3 regions of the Intestinibacillus sp. Marseille-P6563 genome follow, and region 3 is predicted to be linked to each of the others. Evidence: predicted binding sites of a transcription regulator. Region 3 holds the regulator's gene; each other region holds the start of a gene.
The links. The regulator Rex, encoded in region 3, represses fermentation and respiration genes when NADH is low (regulators of the CRP and FNR family bind a similar motif). The targets are predictions, from matches to a motif close to ATTGTTAANNNNTTAACAAT.
Positions count from the first base shown of each region.

Region 1: EFB11_RS03940 (acetyl-CoA C-acetyltransferase) is a predicted target of Rex. The motif match lies at 3,791-3,810, and genes of this name have one in related genera.
Region 2: gap (type I glyceraldehyde-3-phosphate dehydrogenase) is a predicted target of Rex. The motif match lies at 3,901-3,920, and genes of this name have one in related genera.

Region 1 covers NZ_UWOD01000001.1:748,696-754,954, forward strand. Annotated here, with positions in the region: gene EFB11_RS03920 (4-hydroxybutyrate dehydrogenase) at 1-57, shown strand, start outside; gene EFB11_RS03925 (4-hydroxyphenylacetate 3-hydroxylase family protein) at 339-1,784, shown strand; gene EFB11_RS03930 (hypothetical protein) at 1,875-2,147, shown strand; gene EFB11_RS03935 (acyl CoA:acetate/3-ketoacid CoA transferase) at 2,163-3,731, shown strand; gene EFB11_RS03940 (acetyl-CoA C-acetyltransferase) at 3,879-5,111, shown strand; gene EFB11_RS03945 (enoyl-CoA hydratase-related protein) at 5,247-6,062, shown strand; gene EFB11_RS03950 (3-hydroxyacyl-CoA dehydrogenase NAD-binding domain-containing protein) at 6,106-6,259, shown strand, end outside.
Region 2 covers NZ_UWOD01000002.1:1,218,385-1,224,643, reverse strand. Annotated here, with positions in the region: gene EFB11_RS14215 (anaerobic ribonucleoside triphosphate reductase) at 1-1,358, opposite strand, end outside; gene EFB11_RS14210 (ferritin family protein) at 1,644-2,147, shown strand; gene EFB11_RS14205 (desulfoferrodoxin family protein) at 2,286-2,666, shown strand; gene gap (type I glyceraldehyde-3-phosphate dehydrogenase) at 2,792-3,820, opposite strand; gene EFB11_RS14195 (sensor histidine kinase) at 4,067-5,134, shown strand; gene rsxC (electron transport complex subunit RsxC) at 5,434-6,259, shown strand, end outside.
Region 3 covers NZ_UWOD01000001.1:133,059-139,317, reverse strand. Annotated here, with positions in the region: gene EFB11_RS00685 (aconitate hydratase) at 1-461, shown strand, start outside; gene EFB11_RS00680 (isocitrate/isopropylmalate family dehydrogenase) at 592-1,752, shown strand; gene EFB11_RS00675 (redox-sensing transcriptional repressor Rex) at 1,773-2,426, shown strand; gene speD (adenosylmethionine decarboxylase) at 2,918-3,694, shown strand; gene EFB11_RS00665 (aminotransferase class I/II-fold pyridoxal phosphate-dependent enzyme) at 3,691-5,145, shown strand; gene speE (polyamine aminopropyltransferase) at 5,152-6,006, shown strand; gene speB (agmatinase) at 5,993-6,259, shown strand, end outside.

The DNA of each region.
Region 1 (6,259 bases), 620 kb from region 3:
TCCTACTGCCCGATGACCCTCGAGCTGATGGAGCGCATCTACCGCGAGTGCTATTAAGTTTTTGACCCTGTGACGTGAGCCGAGGGGGCGGACGATTTCCGTCTGCCCCCTCTTTATCCACCACAGGATAAAGGATATTGAAAAGAGGGAGAAACGAGAGACGCCCCTCAACCGCCCGTTTGCGGATATGAGCGTGCGAACTTCAGGAGTTTTCTTCTTGCAAACGGTCGACCCGGCGGCATACGCCCGATCCTTAGCGTGCGGCGCCGCACAGCCGCGCCCGCCGTCTTTTTTCATCGATCGTCTGGAAACAAAAAATCTTGGAGGTACATGAAACCATGATGACCAAAGACCAATACATTGAGAGCCTTCGCAAACTGCGCCTGAACCTTTGGATGTTCGGCAAAAAGATCGAAAATCCGGTGGATGATCCGATCATCCGTCCGTCCCTCAACTCCTTTGCTGCAACCTATGAACTGGCAGAGGACCCGCAGTATGAAGACCTGATGACGGCTACCAGCCACATCACTGGCAAGAAGATCAACCGCTTCACCCACATGCATCAGTCGACCGACGACCTCATCAAGAAGGTCAAGATGCAGCGTCTGCTGGGCCAGAAGACGGCTGCTTGCTTCCAGCGCTGCGTGGGCATGGATGCTATGAATGCGGTATTCTCTTCGACCTATGAGATCGACGAGGCTTGCGGCACCAAGTATCACGAAAACTTCCTCAAGTTCCTCACCCGCGTACAGGACGAAGACCTGGCAGTTGACGGTGCCATGACCGATGTCAAGGGCGACCGTGGCCTGGCTCCGTCCAAGCAGGCCGATCCGGACCTGTTCCTGCATGTTGTAGAGCGCACCGCAGACGGCGTATACGTTACCGGTGCCAAGGCACACCAGACCGGCTTTGTCAACAGCCACGAAGTGCTGGTTATGCCGACCATCTCCATGCGTGAAGGCGACGAAGATTACGCCATCTCGTTTGCAGTTCCGACCGATTCCGAAGGCATCACCCTGATCTATGGCCGTCAGTCGTGCGACACCCGTAAGCTGGAAGAGTACAACGACATCGACGTTGGCAACAAGGTTTACGGCGGTCACGAAGTTCTGGTTGTATTCGACCGCGTATTCGTTCCCAATGACCGCATCTTCCTCAACGGCGAAGTGAAGTTTGCCGGTATGATCGTAGAGCGTTTCGCAGGCTACCATCGTCAGTCTTACGGCGGCTGCAAGGTCGGCGTAGGCGACGTGCTGATCGGCGCCACCGCCCTGGCCGTGGAAATGGCTGGCGCTGCAAAGGCATCGCATGTCAAGGACAAGCTGATCGAAATGACTCACCTCAACGAAACCCTGTACTGCTGCGGTATCGCTTGCTCGTCGCAGGGCTCCAAGACCAAGTCGGGCAACTACCTGATCGACCTGCTGCTCGCCAACGTCTGCAAGCAGAACGTTACCCGCTTCCCGTATGACATCGCTCGTCTGGCACAGGATCTGGCTGGCGGCGCGATGGTTACCCTGCCGTCCGAGGCAGACTACCGTCATCCGGAACTGCATAAGTACATTGACAAGTACTTCCGCGGTGTAGACAGCGTGCCGACCGAAGACCGCATGCGTGTCCTGCGCCTGATCGAAAACATGACCATGGGTACCGCTGCTGTCGGCTATCTGCCGGAGTCCATGCACGGTGCTGGTTCGCCGCAGGCTCAGCGCATCATGATCGCTCGCCAGTCCAACATGGAAATGAAGAAGGCGCTAGCTAAGAAGATCGCTCGCATCGACTAATTTCCAATTCTCCAAACCGATATAGGCACTCTTGGCGTTTTCCAGAGTGCCTATCTTGTCGGTTTCACCCTCTCTTTCAAGGAAAATGAGATGCTCAAGTGTACGGTAAAATTTTGCGGCGGCTGCAACCCCCGGTATGACCGTGGGGAAGCGTACCGCCGGATCCGCGAATGTCTGTCGGGCGTGGCACAGTTTTCTCTGCCCGAAGACGGCGTGTCGTATGATATATTGGTCATTCTGCGCGGCTGCACCGGCTGCGAATACCTTTATGAAGAGATTCAGGCGACCCACCGGCTGATCTCGGTCTGCGCCGAGGACATTGACCGCATCATTCGCGAAATCCAAACCTTATCACAACGTTAAGAAGGATTGATTGACATGAAGAAAGTTCAAATTCTGACCGCTGAGGAAGCCGTCAAGAAGGTGCAGGACGGCGATACCATCGCAACCGGCGGCTTCGTAAGCTGTGCTTGCCCGGAAGCGCTGTCCATCGCACTGGAAAAGCGCTTTCTGGAAACCGGCCATCCGAAGGACCTGACGCTGTTCTTTGCAGCCGGTCAGGGTCACCGCGATGGCACCGGCGGCGACCACTACGGTCATGAAGGCATGGTCAAGCGTGTCATCGGCGGCCACTGGGACCGCGCGCCCAAGCTGGGCGATCTGGCACTGGCCAACAAGATCGAAGCCTATAACCTGCCGCAGGGCGTTATCTCCCATATGTATCGCGACATTGCAGCGCACAACATCGGTACCATTACCCATGTTGGCCTGAAGACCTTTGCGGACCCGCGCAACGGCGGCGGCAAGCTTAACGAGTGCACCAAGGAAGATCTGGTCAAGATCGTCAACATCGAAGGCCAGGAACGCCTGCTGTACAAGGGCTTCCCGATCAATGTCGTATTCCTGCGCGCTTCCTACTGCGACGAATACGGCAACTGCACCGTACATAGAGAAATCGGCCCGCTGGACGTTACCGCAATGGCACAGGCGTGCAAGAACTCGGGTGGTAAGGTCATCATTCAGGCTGAAAAGATCGTACAGGGCGGTTCGCTCGATCCGAAGCTGGTTGCTATCCCGGGTATCTACGTTGACTGCGTGGTCATCGGTACCGATGAAGAAAACATGCAGTGCTTGGGCATGCCGTACGACGGCGCACTGACCGGCGAATTCCGTATCCCGGTCGATGCCATCCCGCCCATCCCGATGGATGCTAAGAAGATCATCGCTCGTCGTGCAGCGATGGAACTGCCGCCGGATGCAATCGTCAACCTGGGCACTGGTGCTCCGGAAAAGATCGCAAACGTAGCAGCCGAAGAAGGCATCTCGGATAAGATGACCCTGACCGTTGAGGCTGGTTCGATCGCTGGTGTTCCCTACGGCGGCACCCAGTTCGGCGCTGCGGCAAACGCCATGTGCATCATTCCGCATAACGTACAGTTTGACTTCTATCAGGGCGGCGGCCTGGACGTTGCATTCCTCGGTCTGGCTGAAACCGCACCCAACGGCGACCTGAACGTATCCAAGTTTGGCACCCGTCTGGCAGGTGCTGGCGGATTCATCGACATCACCCAGAACGCCAAGAAAGTTGTTTACTGCGGTACCTTCACCGCCAAGGGCCTCAAGACCGAATGCCAGGATGGCAAGCTGGTCATCACCCAGGAAGGCGCCAAGAAGAAGTTCGTAAACAAGGTTGAGCACATCACCTTCTCGGGTGATTATGCAAATGAAGTGCATCAGCCGGTTCTGTATATCACCGAACGTTGTGTCTTTGAACTGCGTCCGGAAGGCGTAACGCTCATCGAGATCGCACCGGGCATCGATCTCCAGACGCAGATCCTCGACCAGATGGAATTTGAGCCCAAGATCGCTTACCAGGCAGACGGCACCATCAAACTGATGGACGCCCGCATCTTCCAAGACAAACTGATGGGTCTGGCCAACGACTAAGTCGATTTTTGGGTTATTTTGACCATTTGATCGAATTGGTTTTTGTACGAGGTGACGAAATTGTTAAATATATAACAATTTCCTCTTCCCAAGGCTCCCATTGTTTGATAAAATAATAACGAAGCAAGGGAACATTTCCCTTCTCGTATATTATCCCCGGCCTTTGGCCGCAAAAAAAAGGAGACGAGTCCAATGAACGTTTATATCTGCTCTGCTGCCCGTACTGCAATCGGTACCTATGGCGGTACGCTCCGTGACGTATCCGCTGCAACCCTTGGCGCTACTGCTGCATCTGCTGCCATCGAGCGTGCTGGCATCGACAAGGAGATCATTGACGAAGTACTGTTCGGCCAGGTACTCCAGGGTGGCGTTGGTCAGAACGTGGCCCGTCAGGTTATGGTAGGCGCTGGTCTGCCGCTGACGACTCCGGCTATGACGCTGAACAAGGTTTGCGCTTCTTCGATGCGCGCCATTTCTCTGGGTTCCCAGATCATCCGCTCTGGCGAAGATCAGGTTATGCTGGTCGGCGGCTGTGAGTCGATGTCTGGTGCACCGTACGTTTCCCGCAACACCCGTTGGGGCGCTCGTATGAACGACGTCAAGCTGGTGGATATGATGGTTTACGACGGCGTGTTCGACGTATTCAATCAGTACCACATGGGTGTAACCGCAGAAAACGTTGCCGAAAAGTATGGCATCACCCGCGAAATGCAGGACCAGATCGGCTACGAATCCCAGATGAAGGCTGCTAAGGCAATCTCTTCTGGCCGTTTCAAGGACGAGATTGTTCCGATTGAAGTAAAGAAGAAGAAAGAAACCATTGTATTCGACACCGACGAGCACTGCCGTCCGCAGACCACGCTGGAAGGCTTGGCAAAGCTGCGCCCGGCATTCAAGAAGGATGGCACGGTTACCGCTGGTAACGCATCGGGCATCAACGATGCAGGTGCTGCTATGATCATCGCATCCGAAGACTTTGTAAAGGCTCATGGTCTCAAGCCGCTGGCTAAGATCCGTGCCTTTGGTTCGGTTGGCTGTGATCCGTCCATCATGGGTATTGGTCCGATCGAGTCGACCCGTCAGGCACTGAAGCGTGCTGGCCTGACCGTTGCAGATCTGGATCTGGTCGAATCCAACGAAGCTTTCGCGGCGCAGGCAGCTGCTGTAAATCGTGAACTGGGCTTTGATATGGATAAGGTTAATGTAAATGGCGGTGCAATCGCACTGGGCCATCCGATCGGTGCCGCTGGCTGCCGTATCTCCACCACGCTGCTGTATGAAATGATCAAGCGTGATGCGACGATCGGCCTGGCTACCATGTGCATCGGCGGCGGTATGGGCGAAGCGCTCATCGTCGAACGCGACGAACTCTGCAAGTAAAAAATAGGAACTAGGGGGCATTTTTATGTCCCCTAGTTGTCAACCTAAAACCTGTCAGAGTTCTCTCCATTTTGTCGCTCAGCCCCACAAGGGCTGGCTTATATATTGACATCATTTTTGAAGGGAAGTCTTATCATGACGGATGTAGTAATCGAAAAACAAGGTCACGTTGCTGTCGTTAAGATCGAGCACATGAAGGCTATGAATGCTCTGTCTACCGACATGTATGCGCAGCTGGAAGAGGCGTTTGACCAACTGGCCACGATGGATGATGTTTACTGCGTAATTCTGACCGGTTCTTCCACGGTCAACAAGAAGGGCAAGACGGTCAACTCCTTTGTAGCTGGTGCAGATATCGCCGAGATGTCCACCAAGACGGTTGCAGAAGGCAAGTTGTTCGGCAACGAATCCAACCGTGTTTGCTGGAAGATCGAGAACTTTAAGCGCCCGGTCATCGCAGCGATCAATGGTTTCTGCCTGGGCGGCGGCTGCGAACTGGCGATGTCTTGCGACATCCGTCTGGCTTCTGAGAACGCAATGTTCGGTCAGCCGGAAGTAGGCCTGGGTATCACCCCGGGTTGCGGCGGCACCCAGCGTCTGGCTCGCCTGGTCGGCATGGGCAAGGCCAAGGAGATGCTGTACACCGCACGCGGCAACTACTCGGCACAGGACGCGCTGAACATGGGCCTGGTCAACTATGTATACCCGCTGGAAAGCCTGATGGACGAAGCCATGAAGCTGGCTCAGGAGATCGCCGCACAGGCTCCGATCGCTGTGGCTCTGGTCAAGGAAGCGGTCAATGTTGGTATGCAGACCGACCTGAACTCCGCGCTCAAGTTTGAGGGCAACTGCTTCGGTCAGTGCTTCGCGACCGAAGATCAGAAGTATGGCATGACTTGGTTCCTGGACAAGAACAAGGACAAGCCGGCTAAGGAATTCAAGAACAAGTAATCTTTCATCAACGCAGTCAGAGAGATTGAGGAGAGCATTTGACATGAAAGTATGTATCTTTGGCGCCGGTATGATGGGCGCAGGCATCGCACAAGTATTCCTGACCGCAGGTCATGATGTTGTTTTGATTGACGTACGCCAGACCTATGTAGACTCCGGTGAGCTGCGCATCTACAAGGGCCTGGAGTATCTGGAGG
Region 2 (6,259 bases), on a different contig from region 3:
CGGGTGCGGCAGCCCATATAGGCACATTCGGTTTCCGGATGGCCGGGCTTGTAGTATTGCAGATTAAACGGCGCGTCCAGGAACGAGAAGTTCGGGAACATACGCTTGGCCGATACCCGCATGGCCAGCTGGAACAGGTCATAGTTGGGTTCGCCGGGGTTGAAGTTGATGCCATCCTTGACCTTGAAGATGTGGATGGGGAAGATCGAAGTTTCCCCATTGCCAAGGCCAGCTTCGGTGGCCAGCAGCAGGCATTCCATGACCAAGCGGCCTTCGGCCGAGGTATCGGTGCCGTAATTGAGGGACGAGAACGGAATCTGTGCGCCGGCGCGCGAGTGCATGGTGTTGAGGTTATGTACCAGCGCTTCCATGGCCTGATAGGTCGCGCGGCGGGTCTCCTTGACCGCATACTTGCGGACAAAGCGCAGGATTTTATCGGCCAGCTTTTCGTCCATCTGCTCGAGGAGTACGGCGCGCACGGCTTCGTCAAAGCCGTTGTCGCCCGCAAAGCAGGCCCATTTGCCGGTCTCCTTTTCGCAGCGACTGATGATGGCTTTGCTCATCAGTTCGCCATCTTCCTGCTCGAGATAAATTTCCAGGGCTTTGGTTAAATTATCGGTAAAAGCGCGGCGGAAGGTCTTTTTTACGCCGGGCGCCATAGAATAGTCAAAGTTAGGGACGCTCTGCCCGCCATGCTGGTCGTTCTGGTTGGACTGGATGGCGATGCAGGCCAGTGCCGAATACGAACGGATATCGTTGGGTTCGCGCAAAAAACCGTGACCGGTGGAAAAACCGTCCTGGAACAGTTTCAGCAAATCGATCTGGCAGCAGGTGGTGGTGAGTGTTAAAAAGTCCAGGTCGTGGATGTGGATATCGCCTTCGCGGTGGGCCTTGGAATGCTCGGGGTCGAGGATGAACATGTCATAGAACTGCTTGGCGCCCTCGGAACCGTATTTGAGCATGGTGCCCATGGCGGTGTCGCCGTCGATGTTGGCGTTTTCACGCTTGACGTCGTTTTCGAGCGAGGACTGGAACGTCAGGTCCTCGTAAACTTTCATCAGGCGAGTGTTCATCTCGCGCACGCGGGTGCGCTCGTTGCGGTAGAGGATGTATTTTTTTGCCGTGCGGGCATGGCCGCTTTTGACCAGGACCTTTTCCACGACGTCCTGCACCTGTTCGACCGTGGGGCAGGTGAGCGATTCGGCTTCCAGCTCCTGTTCGACCTGGCTGGCCAGCTCGGTGGACATCTCATAATCCCGGCCGCCGGAAGCCTGCGCGGCCTTGAAAATCGCGTCCGCGATCTTGTCGAGCTCGAAGGCGACCGTGCGGCCGTCGCGCTTGACGATCTGCGTTATCATGTGCATTGCCTACTTTCTCCAAAAGAGGACGGGAACCGGCAGAAAGCAGCCGATTTCGACCATTTTACCAAATTTCGTGGGTACAGCTTGTCCTCCGCACAAGATATGGTGCTTAAGAACAAGCTGTACTTAGTATTGTAGCCTGTTTATCCGGCCTTGTCAAGGCGACCGGAAGCCTTTCGGCAGAATGAACGAAGTTTGTAGTTTTTTTTCTCGCACCCAAAAATATACCTATTGATAACTCTGTGCATAAGCTGTTCAAAGACGAAATGGAGGCGGATGACTGTGAATAACTGTGTGCATAACATGTTAATGCTGCCCTGGCCCAAAGTGGGCGCGCAAAACTCCAATCCGGCGCTCGTGCGGGCACTGTTTGGTGTGTATGCCGGGGCGCACAGCGAGCTGACCGCGGCGTCGCAATACTTCTACAACAGCCTGCGGCTGGAAGAAGATGCCGACCTTGCCGAACTGTTTGCGTGCATCGCGCAAAATGAAATCTTGCATCTGCGCCGGTTGGGCGAGCTGATTGGGCGTTATGGCGGCAACCCCAAACTCCTGAGTTTTGCGGGCGGACGGCCGCACTGGTGGTCGTCGGGTGTGGTGTCCTATGAAAAGGACCGGGACAAAATGCTGCGCCAGGCCATTGCCGGGGAACGCGAAGCCATCCGCGCGTATCGCCAGCTGGCTGCGCGCATGGACGAACAGCCGCGTGCGCTCATCGAGCGTATCATTCAGGATGAGCAGCATCACATCGAACTGTTTCAGCGCGCGCTGGGGGAAACTGTATAATCGTGACAAAATCACATAGAATACACTTGACGCGGCAAAGCCGGTGGGGTATAGTAAAGACAGGAATAAAGATGATTCCTATTTATGAATGAGTGTGTAACAAATATCCCTTTTGTTTGAATGAGGAGGAAGTTTTCCATGAGTGAACCCCGTTTTTTTGTATGTGAACACTGTGGCAACCTGGTAGGCATGATCCACGATTCCAATGTGCCCATGATGTGCTGCGGCCAGAAGATGACCGAGCTGGTGCCGGGCAGCGTGGACGCGGCGCAGGAGAAGCATGTGCCGGTCATCCAGGTGGAAGGCGATAAAGTAACTGTTTCGGTTGGCTCGGTAGCCCATCCGATGGCAGAAGAGCACTTCATTGGCTGGATCTATCTGCAGACCGAGCATGGCGGTCAGCGCAAGGCGCTCAAGCCGGGTGAGGAGCCCAAGGCTGTATTTGCTCTGGCGGGCGACAAGCCGGTTGCAGCCTATGCTTACTGCAATCTGCACGGCCTGTGGAAGGCAAACGTATAAAAAGAAAAAGAAAACACCCTGTCCAGCCGGGCAGGGTGTTTTTTATGGCACAAAGGAGGAATAAGAAAGATCCCCCGCCAGGAGAGGACGGGGGATCCGCAGTCAGAGTTTAATGGGGGAACAACTTACTTGTTGTCAACCTCAGCCATGTGCTCGATGAGCATCAGCAGCTTGTTGGAGTAGCCCCATTCGTTGTCGTACCAGGAAACAACCTTTACGAAGGTGTCGGTCAGCTGGATGCCAGCCTTCTTGTCGAAGATCGAGGTGCGAGCATCGCCCAGGAAGTCGGAAGATACTACGTCGTCCTCGGTGTAACCCAGAACGCCCTTCAGGCCGCCTTCGCTCATCGGCTTCTCAGAAGCAGCCTTCATAGCAGCGCAGATTTCGTCGTAGGTTGCCGGCTTAGCCAGGTTGCAGGTCAGGTCAACAACAGATACGTCCAGGGTCGGAACACGCATGGACATACCGGTCAGCTTGCCGTTCAGCTTCGGGTAAACCTTGCCAACAGCCTTTGCAGCGCCGGTGGAAGACGGGATGATGTTGCCGCAAGCTGCACGGCCGCCGCGCCAGTCCTTCTTGGACGGGCCGTCAACAACCTTCTGGGTACCGGTTGCAGAGTGAACGGTGGTCATCAGGCCTTCGGTGATGCCGAATGCTTCGTCCAGAACCTTAGCGATCGGAGCCAGGCAGTTGGTGGTGCAGGAAGCGTTGGAAACAAAGGTCATGTCCTTGGTGTAGGTGTCCTGGTTAACGCCCATAACGAACATCGGGGTGTCGTCCTTGGACGGAGCAGACATGATAACCTTCTTCGCGCCGCCGTCGATGTGTGCCTGAGCCTTTTCCTTGGTCAGGAATACGCCGGTGGACTCAACAACGTAATCAACGCCGTCCTTGCCCCACGGAATGTTCTTGGGGTCCATTTCAGCGTGGAAGAGGATCTTCTTGCCGTCAACGATGATTGCATCGTCGGTGTATTCGATGGTGCCGTCGTACTGGCCATGCATGGTGTCATACTTGAGCATGTAAGCCATGTAGTCCGGGGTCATGAACGGATCGTTTACCGCAACAAATTCAATGTTCGGGTTCTTCAGGCCCGCGCGGAATACCATACGGCCGATGCGGCCGAAACCATTGATACCAACTTTGATAGCCATTTCAATAATTCCTCCTAAAACTCCTTAATAGCTTTGCTGAATAAATTATACCGCATCTGCTGCATTTTCCGCAAGTGGGATTTGTGAAAAGAATGTCAAATTTACGCTCCCATTTCCACAATATTCTTTGCAAACTATACAGCCATGATGCTATAATAATAATATCTTGGCGCTTTTCTGGTCAGTTATACGCACAAGATGAATACAAATGGGAAAAAGATGGCGGTGCATACTTTGAGAAACTTTATGAATTTGCAAAGCAGCGACCTTTCAAATCTGGCCCTGGAGATGTTGGATGCAGAGGATGCGGCGTTCGTGCTGGTGTCCCCTGGCGGGGACATTATTTCCCAAACAGCCGGGGCAGGGCGGCTGCTCAAAAGCATGCCGCTGCGGCCGGTGGGCGAGGTGCTCAGCGAGCGTGCCGCGCAGGCGCTGAAGTTCGTGCAGACGACCGGCGGAGAATCCAGCATTCACGAAGACATCGACGGCAAGACCTACCGTATGGAGGTCCGCCCGGTCGAGCAGGGCGTGTTGCTGTATTTTGCGCCGATGGAGCAGCAAGCCGCGCATTTGCCGGCCAATTTCTCGCGGCAGATCGTCGATTCGCTGTCGCATATTTTGGCGGCCGTTCATTTAATGCTGGGCAGCCAAGGCGAAAAAAGTGAGCGTCTGCTCGACGGCATCCGGCGGGACAGCCTGCGCATTTACCGTGGTTTGGCGCATCTGCAATTTTTGGAAAGCGATGCGGCCCCGGAGGAAGCAATGAAGTTGGAATTGGGCGATTTGGCTGAGCTGTGCCGGAGTGCGGTGGAGCGCTGCCGCGCTGCCTGTGCGGCGCGCGGCCGAACGGTGGAACTGACCGTGGACGCGCCCGATGCCTGTCCGGTCGCGTATGATCGCGCGCTTTTGCTGCGCGCGCTGCTCAATTTGTTGACCAACGCCCTGCGCACCCCGGAGGTCAGTCGGGTATGTGTGCGGCTGACACATGGCCAGGGCCGGGTGAGCATCGTGGTTGCGGACGATGGCCCGGGCGTACCGGCTGAGCAGCTGAGCCGGCTGTATCATGATTGGGCGCGGCCCTGGGATGAAGCCGGCTGGATGGAACAGAGCATGCCCTGTGGTCTGGGGCTGCCGCTGGTGCGGCAGGTGGCCGGATGGCATGGCGGCACGCTCCTGCTCGAGCAAGGGCAGGAGGGGGGGACGGTGTTCCGTCTGTCCTTCCCGGACGATCTGCCGCCCGACCCGCCGCAGCTGGGACAGAGCCTGCCTGATGACAGCCTGGACCTGGTCGAAATCGAACTTTCTATCTTATAATAAATAGGATGCCCGCCTCTGTTTTGGAGGCGGGCTTTTTTGATGTTTGCCAGACAACGTCTATACCAGTTGGCAAGATGGGCAAAAATTTTCCACATATTTTTTATTTTTTTTGCATATATCTGTTGATTCTTGAGGGGGGAAGTTAGTATAATTTATTGTATGGCAAAGTGTCCTTTGCCATCTGCACGTCCGCGCGGCTGTGCGGATGAGTGATAAGTAGGCGCCCGCTGCCGTGGCATTCCGGTGGCCCCGGCGCTTATTTGGGTACACACAAAATAAATGGAGAGGTGAATTACATGGTGTACACGTTCCGTGGCGGCATACATCCGGGTCCGCATAGCGATCCAGGGTATAAGGCCGCAACAAACACCAAGCCCATCGAGGCCATGCCGGCGCCCGACCAGGTGATCCTGCCGGTCTCCATGCACATCGGCGCACCCGCAAAGCCGATTGTCAAGGTCGGCGATATCGTCGATATGGGCCAGATGATCGCAGAGGCAGGCGGGTTCGTATCCGCCCCCGTACATGCGACAGTTTCCGGTAAGGTCATCGCGGTAGAGCCGCGGCTGCACCCCAACGGCAGCAAGGTCATGAGCATCGTCATCGAAAACGACAAGGAAGACCGTCTGCACGAGTCGGTCCATCCGTACGATTTCGCATCGATGAGCAACGAGGAGCGCATTGAGTGCATCCGTTCGGCCGGTATGGTCGGCCACGGCGGCGCGACGTTCCCCACGCATGTCAAGATCCAGTCGGGTATCGGCAAGTGCGATACGATCATTGTTAACGGCGCGGAGTGTGAACCGTACATCACCTCGGACCACCGTTTGCTTTTGGAGCGCCCGGAAGAAGTGGTTGGCGGCCTGAAGATGCTGGCCGACATCATGGGCGTTCAGAACGCGATCATTGCGATCGAAGAAAACAAGGCGGACACGTTCCCCAAGATCGAAGAACTGATCAAGGATGACAGCCGCCTGAAGCTTTACCCCCTGAAGTGTAAATACCCGCAGGGCGCAGAAAAGCAGCTCATCAATGCCTGCACCGGCCGCGAGGTTCCCTCGGGCAAGCTGCCGGCAGACGCTGGCTGCGCGGTATTCAACGTGGACACCACGGGCGCGATCT
Region 3 (6,259 bases):
AGCTGCTGCCGTATCGTTCCAACATCCCGTATTACTCCAACTACTGCTTCATTAACGTCGATCCCAAGTTCCCGGCTCGCTGCCAGGAGCAGGGTGGTGGCGTGATCGTCGGCGGTGCAAACTATGGTCAGGGCTCGTCCCGTGAACATGCTGCACTGGTGCCGCTATATCTGGGCGTTCGTGCGGTTCTAGTCAAGTCGTTTGCCCGTATCCACAAGGCCAACCTGGTCAACTCGGGCATCATCCCGTTGACGTTCGTTGACCCGGCAGACTACGATAAGATCAGCCTGAACGACAGCATCCAGCTGCCGCATATTGCCGAGGAAATTAAAAATGGCAGCCGTGTGACGGTAGTTGTCAATGGCTACACCTTCCAGGCGGAATGCGAAGTTTCCGACCGTCAGCGCGGTGCACTGCTGGCAGGCGGTACGCTCAATTATGCGAAAAAGCAAAACGGCTAAGTCATATTTTTGTCAAAGATACGGTTGCATCAAATTTTTTACCGGCGTCTGACCAAAGGAGTCTGGACGACTCGTTGACAACTAGCTGAAAAATTGTTAAAATAATATCGATTAGTTGGAGGACACCCCAATGGCATTATCTGAAAAAGCAATTGCGCAATATGAAAAAGTCGTAGAAAGCCAGCTCGCGCGCATCCGTGCGATGAAGGAGCAGGGCGATTTCATCGACTATTCCAAGTTGGATAAAATTATCATCGGCGTTTGCGGCGGCGACGGCATTGGCCCGATGATCACCGGTATGGCGCAGCATGCGCTGGAAACCCTGCTGGCCGATAAGGTCAAGGCGGGCAAGGTTGAATTCCGTGTGATCGATGGCCTGACCATTGAGCGCCGTGCTGAACTGGGCTGCGCTATTCCGCCGGATGTCATGGAAGAACTCAAGGCTTGCCATGTCATCCTCAAGGGACCGACCACGACCCCGCGTAAGGGCGATCCGTGGCCGAACGTAGAGTCTGCCAATGTTGCAATGCGTAAGGCGCTCGACCTGTTTGCCAACGTCCGTCCGGTGAAGGTACCCGAACTCGGCATCGACTGGACGTTCTACCGTGAAAACACCGAAGGCGGCTATGCAGTCGGCTCGCAGGGCGTGCAGATCGAGGACGATCTGTTCATCGACTTTACAGTCGCGACTTCGCAGGGCTGTGAACGTATTGCCCGTCTGGCATTTGATTACGCGAAAAAGACCGGTAAGAACCGTGTTTCTTGTGTAACCAAGGCCAACATCATCAAGACGACCGATGGCAAGTTCCTCGATACCTGCCAGAAGGTTGCCGCTGAGTATCCGGAAGTCGTATTTGACGACTGGTATATCGACATCATGACCGCAAAGCTGCTGGACGACAAGCGTCGCCGTGATTTCAAGGTCGTTGTACTGCCCAACCTGTACGGCGATATCATCACCGACGAAGCTGCGGAAATCCAGGGTGGTGTTGGTACGGCTGGTTCGGCTAACATCGGCAAGCGGTATGCGATGTTCGAAGCAATCCATGGCTCGGCGCCGCGTATGGTGCAGGAAGGCCGCGCAAAGTATGCCGACCCGTCGTCGGTACTGCGTGCATCGGTCATGCTGCTCGAACACATTGGCGAGATCGAACTGGCAAAGAAACTCGATCGCGCTTTGGATATCTGTATGTATGAAAAGAAGAAGTATGTGATCACCGGCCGTGATACCGGCGCAACTGCGCAGGAGTTTACCGATTACGTGCTGGAAACCATTGCTTCTCTCGATTGAAATAAGTAGGAGGCTTCGCTTTGGACAAGAAACAGAAGGTATCCCGGGCGGTCATCCACCGCATTCCCCGCTACTATCGTTATGTTTCGAGGCTCCGGGCGAATGGTGTGCAACGTATATCATCCCGTGCGCTTGCGGAATCGATGGGATTGACCGCATCGCAAATCCGACAGGATTTTAATTGTTTTGGCGGATTTGGACAGCAGGGATATGGCTATAACGTGGAAAAGCTGTGCGAAGGCCTGGGAGAGATCTTAGGCATCCATCGTCAGCGAAAAGCAATTTTGGTCGGCGTCGGTAATATTGGCCGCGCACTTTTGAAGAATTTTGATTTCAAAGCCAGCGGTTTTGATTTGATTTGTGCATTTGACGCCGATAAAAAAGTCGTTGGCATGGATTTCGGACCGGTCAACATCCGCGACGTGGCCGAACTGTACGACTATGTCGATCAGCATCATCCAGATGTTGCGGTGTTGACGGTACCGCATGGGATTGCGCCCTATATGGCCAAAAATCTGGTCGACCATGGTATCCGTGGCCTGTGGAATTTTACCGGAGAGGACCTTCATTTGGAAGGATTGGGCATTCCGGTTGAAAATGTGCACTTTTCCGACAGTCTGATGATTCTCTGCTATGCGGTAGATTCTGAGGATGCGAAAGCTGCGGACGAATAAAGCTTCATAAGAAACGACATGGCAGACGCGATGTCGTTTCTTTTTACGTCGGGGCACACCGAGAATTTCTTTCTTGACATTCTTCGCCATCGGGTATATTATTATTAAAGTATGAAATGCAGCAATGCTGTGATCTTTCATGTAAATATTTTTCGACCACCCGTTTTCGGGTTAAGGCCATGCGGACAGCCGGGTCGACTGCCGAGCGGCAACTTTTTCGTTGCCTTATTGATTGAGCCCACAGCTCAAATTTTATAAGTTGGTTACTTTATAACCAGTGTGCAGCGTGCACATCAAGCTTGTGAAACGGTCAATAAGAGTAGTAAAAGTAAAATATTTGCTATATAGACTCTGATCTCATCATTCTGTATCTCATTTTCTTGCAATCCATGGGCTTTTCTGCGGGAAAGTATCGGATTGGGATATGGAATTCAAACGCAAGCACGATGCCGGTGCTTGCGTTTTTTATTTTACTGGAGGAGGGGCCGCCGATGGAACAAAAACTCAAACTCTATGGGTTTAATAATTTGACCAAAGCGCTCAGTTTTAACATTTATGACGTTTGTTATGCCAAAACACCGCGTGAACAAAAGGATTACATCGCTTATATCGATGAACAATATAACTCCGAGCGCTTGACCAATATCCTGACCACACTGACCGACATGATCGGAGCCAATGTGCTGAACATTTCCAAGCAGGATTTTGACCCCCAAGGCGCCTCTGTCACGCTGCTCATTTCCGAGCAATCCATGGTCCCCATTGGAGAGACTCAGGTCGCTCATTTGGACAAAAGCCATGTTACCGTGCACACCTATCCAGAATATCACCCGGAAACCTGTCTGGCGACGTTCCGTGTGGACATTGATGTGGCGACCTGCGGCGAAATCACGCCGCTTTCCACCCTCGACTATTTGATTGGCTCCTTTGATTCAGATATCATCACCATGGATTATCGTGTGCGCGGTTTTACCCGCGATGTAGACGGCCAAAAGCTCTTTTTGGACCACCACATTGCATCGATTCAGGATTACATTGAGCCGGCGACCCTGCGCCGGTATGACGCCGTAGACATCAATGTCTATGAAGCCAATCTGTTCCATACGAAAATGATGCTGAAGGACATCGATCTGCAAAACTATTTGTTCAAAACCGATGCTTATGAACTGCCGCCGCGGGTGCGGCTGGAAATTATGGAAAATATCCGTCGCGAGATGATCGAAATCTTCAGCGGACGCAACATTTACAGCCAAGGAGAAAACGCATGAAGCAATTAACACAGGAACGGGCCCCGATTTACGAAGCATTGGAACGCTTCCGCAAAATGCGTGTGGTGCCGTTCGATGTGCCGGGCCATAAGCGGGGAAGGGGAAATCCCGAACTTGCTGCCTTGTTGGGTGAGACCTGTGTGCAGATGGATGTCAACTCCATGAAGCCGCTGGACAATCTGTGCCATCCGGTTTCGGTCATTCGAGATGCCGAAATTTTGGCCGCAGAAGCATTTGGCGCGGCACATGCGTTCCTGATGGTCGGCGGAACGACTTCGGCTGTGCAAAGCATGGTACTTTCGGTCGTAGCGCGCGGGGAGAAGATCATTTTGCCGCGCAATGTGCATCGCAGCGTCATGGGGGCCTTGGTATTGTGCGGGGCGATTCCGGTTTATGTAAACCCGGCTTGTGACGATCGTTTGGGGATTCCGCTCGGCATGCGGGTGTCGGATGTCGAACGCGCTATCCGGGAAAATCCGGACGCCAAAGCGGTTCTGGTCAACAATCCGACCTATTACGGCATCTGCTCCGATTTGCGTTCGATCGTCGATCTGGCGCATCGCAACGGTATGCTCTGTCTGGCAGATGAAGCTCATGGAACACATTTTTATTTTGGAGAAAATCTGCCGGTGTCTGCCATGGCGGCCGGCGCCGATATGGCGGCGGTGTCCATGCACAAATCGGGCGGCAGCCTGACCCAGTCGTCTCTGCTGCTAGCAGGTCCCGCGATGAGCGAAGGCCATGTGCGGCAGATTATCAACCTGACACAGACGACAAGCGGTTCGTATCTGCTGCTTAGTTCGCTCGATATTTCGCGGCGGAATCTGGCGCTGCGCGGCAAGGCTTCCTTTGCACGAGTCGTAGAACTGGCTGAGTATGCACGCGAGGAGATCAATGCCATTGGCGGGTATTATGCCTATTCGCGGGAACTTATCAACGGCGACAGCATTTACGATTTTGACGTCACCAAGCTGTCGGTACATACGCTCGATATTGGTCTGGCCGGCATTGAAGTGTATGATTTGCTGCGCGATGAATACGATATTCAGATTGAATTCGGTGATTTGGGTAACATTTTAGCCTATATTTCCATCGGCGACCGCGAACGCGAGATCGAGCGTCTGGTCGGTGCCATGGCCGAAATTCGCCGCCGCTTTGGTGGGGATAAGACCGGCCTGATGGAGCAGGAATACATCGACCCAGAGGTCGCCGTATCGCCACAGCAGGCGTTCTATGCGGCGCATGAGTCGCTGCCGCTGCGGGAAACCGCAGGACGGGTATGTAGTGAATTTGTCATGTGCTACCCGCCGGGCATTCCGATTTTGGCGCCCGGTGAACGCATTACCGATCAAATTTTGGATTATATCGAATATGCCAAAGAAAAGGGCTGCTCGATGACCGGGCCAGAGGATGCAGGGATCGAACGGCTGAATGTACTGAAAGGGGTGTGAGCTGGTTTGGATTTTTGGTTTTCAGAAGCGCATACACCGAATGTGAAGCTTTCTATCCGGGTCGACCGGCAGCTTTACAGCGGGAAAAGTGAATTTCAACGCATCGATGTTTTTGATTCGCCCGAGTTCGGACGTTTCCTGACGCTGGACGGCTACATGATGCTGACCGAAAAGGACGAATTTATCTATCACGAGATGATTACCCATGTGCCCATGGCGGTGCATCCGAATATCCGCAAGGTGCTCGTCATTGGCGCGGGCGATGGCGGCGTGGTGCGGGAACTGACCCGCTATGCGTCCATTGAGCACATTGACATGGTGGAGATTGACCCGCTCGTTGTCGAAGTGTGCAAAAAGTATTTGCCGCAGACGGCGTGCCGGTTTGACGACCCGCGCTTGACCATCCATTATGCGGACGGGCTGAAATTTGTTCGCCGCTGTGAGGATGCGTATGACCTGATTATCGTCGATTCGACCGATCCGTTTGGTCCGGGCGAGGGCCTGTTTACCCGTGAATTTTACGGCAACTGCTTCAAGGCTTTACGCGAAGATGGTATCATGGTAAACCAGCATGAAAGCCCGTTTTACGATGCCGATGCGGTCGCCATGCAACGTGCACACAAGCGCATTGTGGAGTCGTTTCCGATCAGCCGGGTCTATCAGGCTCACATTCCGACCTATCCGTCCGGACATTGGCTGTTTGGATTTGCTTCGAAAAAATATCATCCGCTCAAAGACCTGCGGGAAACCGACTGGAATCTATTGGGCTTAAAATGCCGGTATTATACCACCACACTGCATAAGGGTGCCTTTTATCTGCCGGCCTATGTGGAGGAATTGCTGCAAGATGTTGAACGCTAACACCGAAACCTTTTTGGCCTGTGATGCGCCATATGAGCAGGCAAATGTCGTGTTGTTCGGCGCACCGTATGACTCGACAACTTCTTTCCGTCCGGGTACCCGATTTGGGCCTCACGCCATTCGCTCGGAATCGTTTGGACTGGAAAGCTACTCACCGTATCAGGACCGAGATTTGACCGATTATGCGATTTTGGACAGCGGCGATCTGGAGCTTCGTTTTGGCGGACCGGAATCGGCACTTGCGGAGATTGAA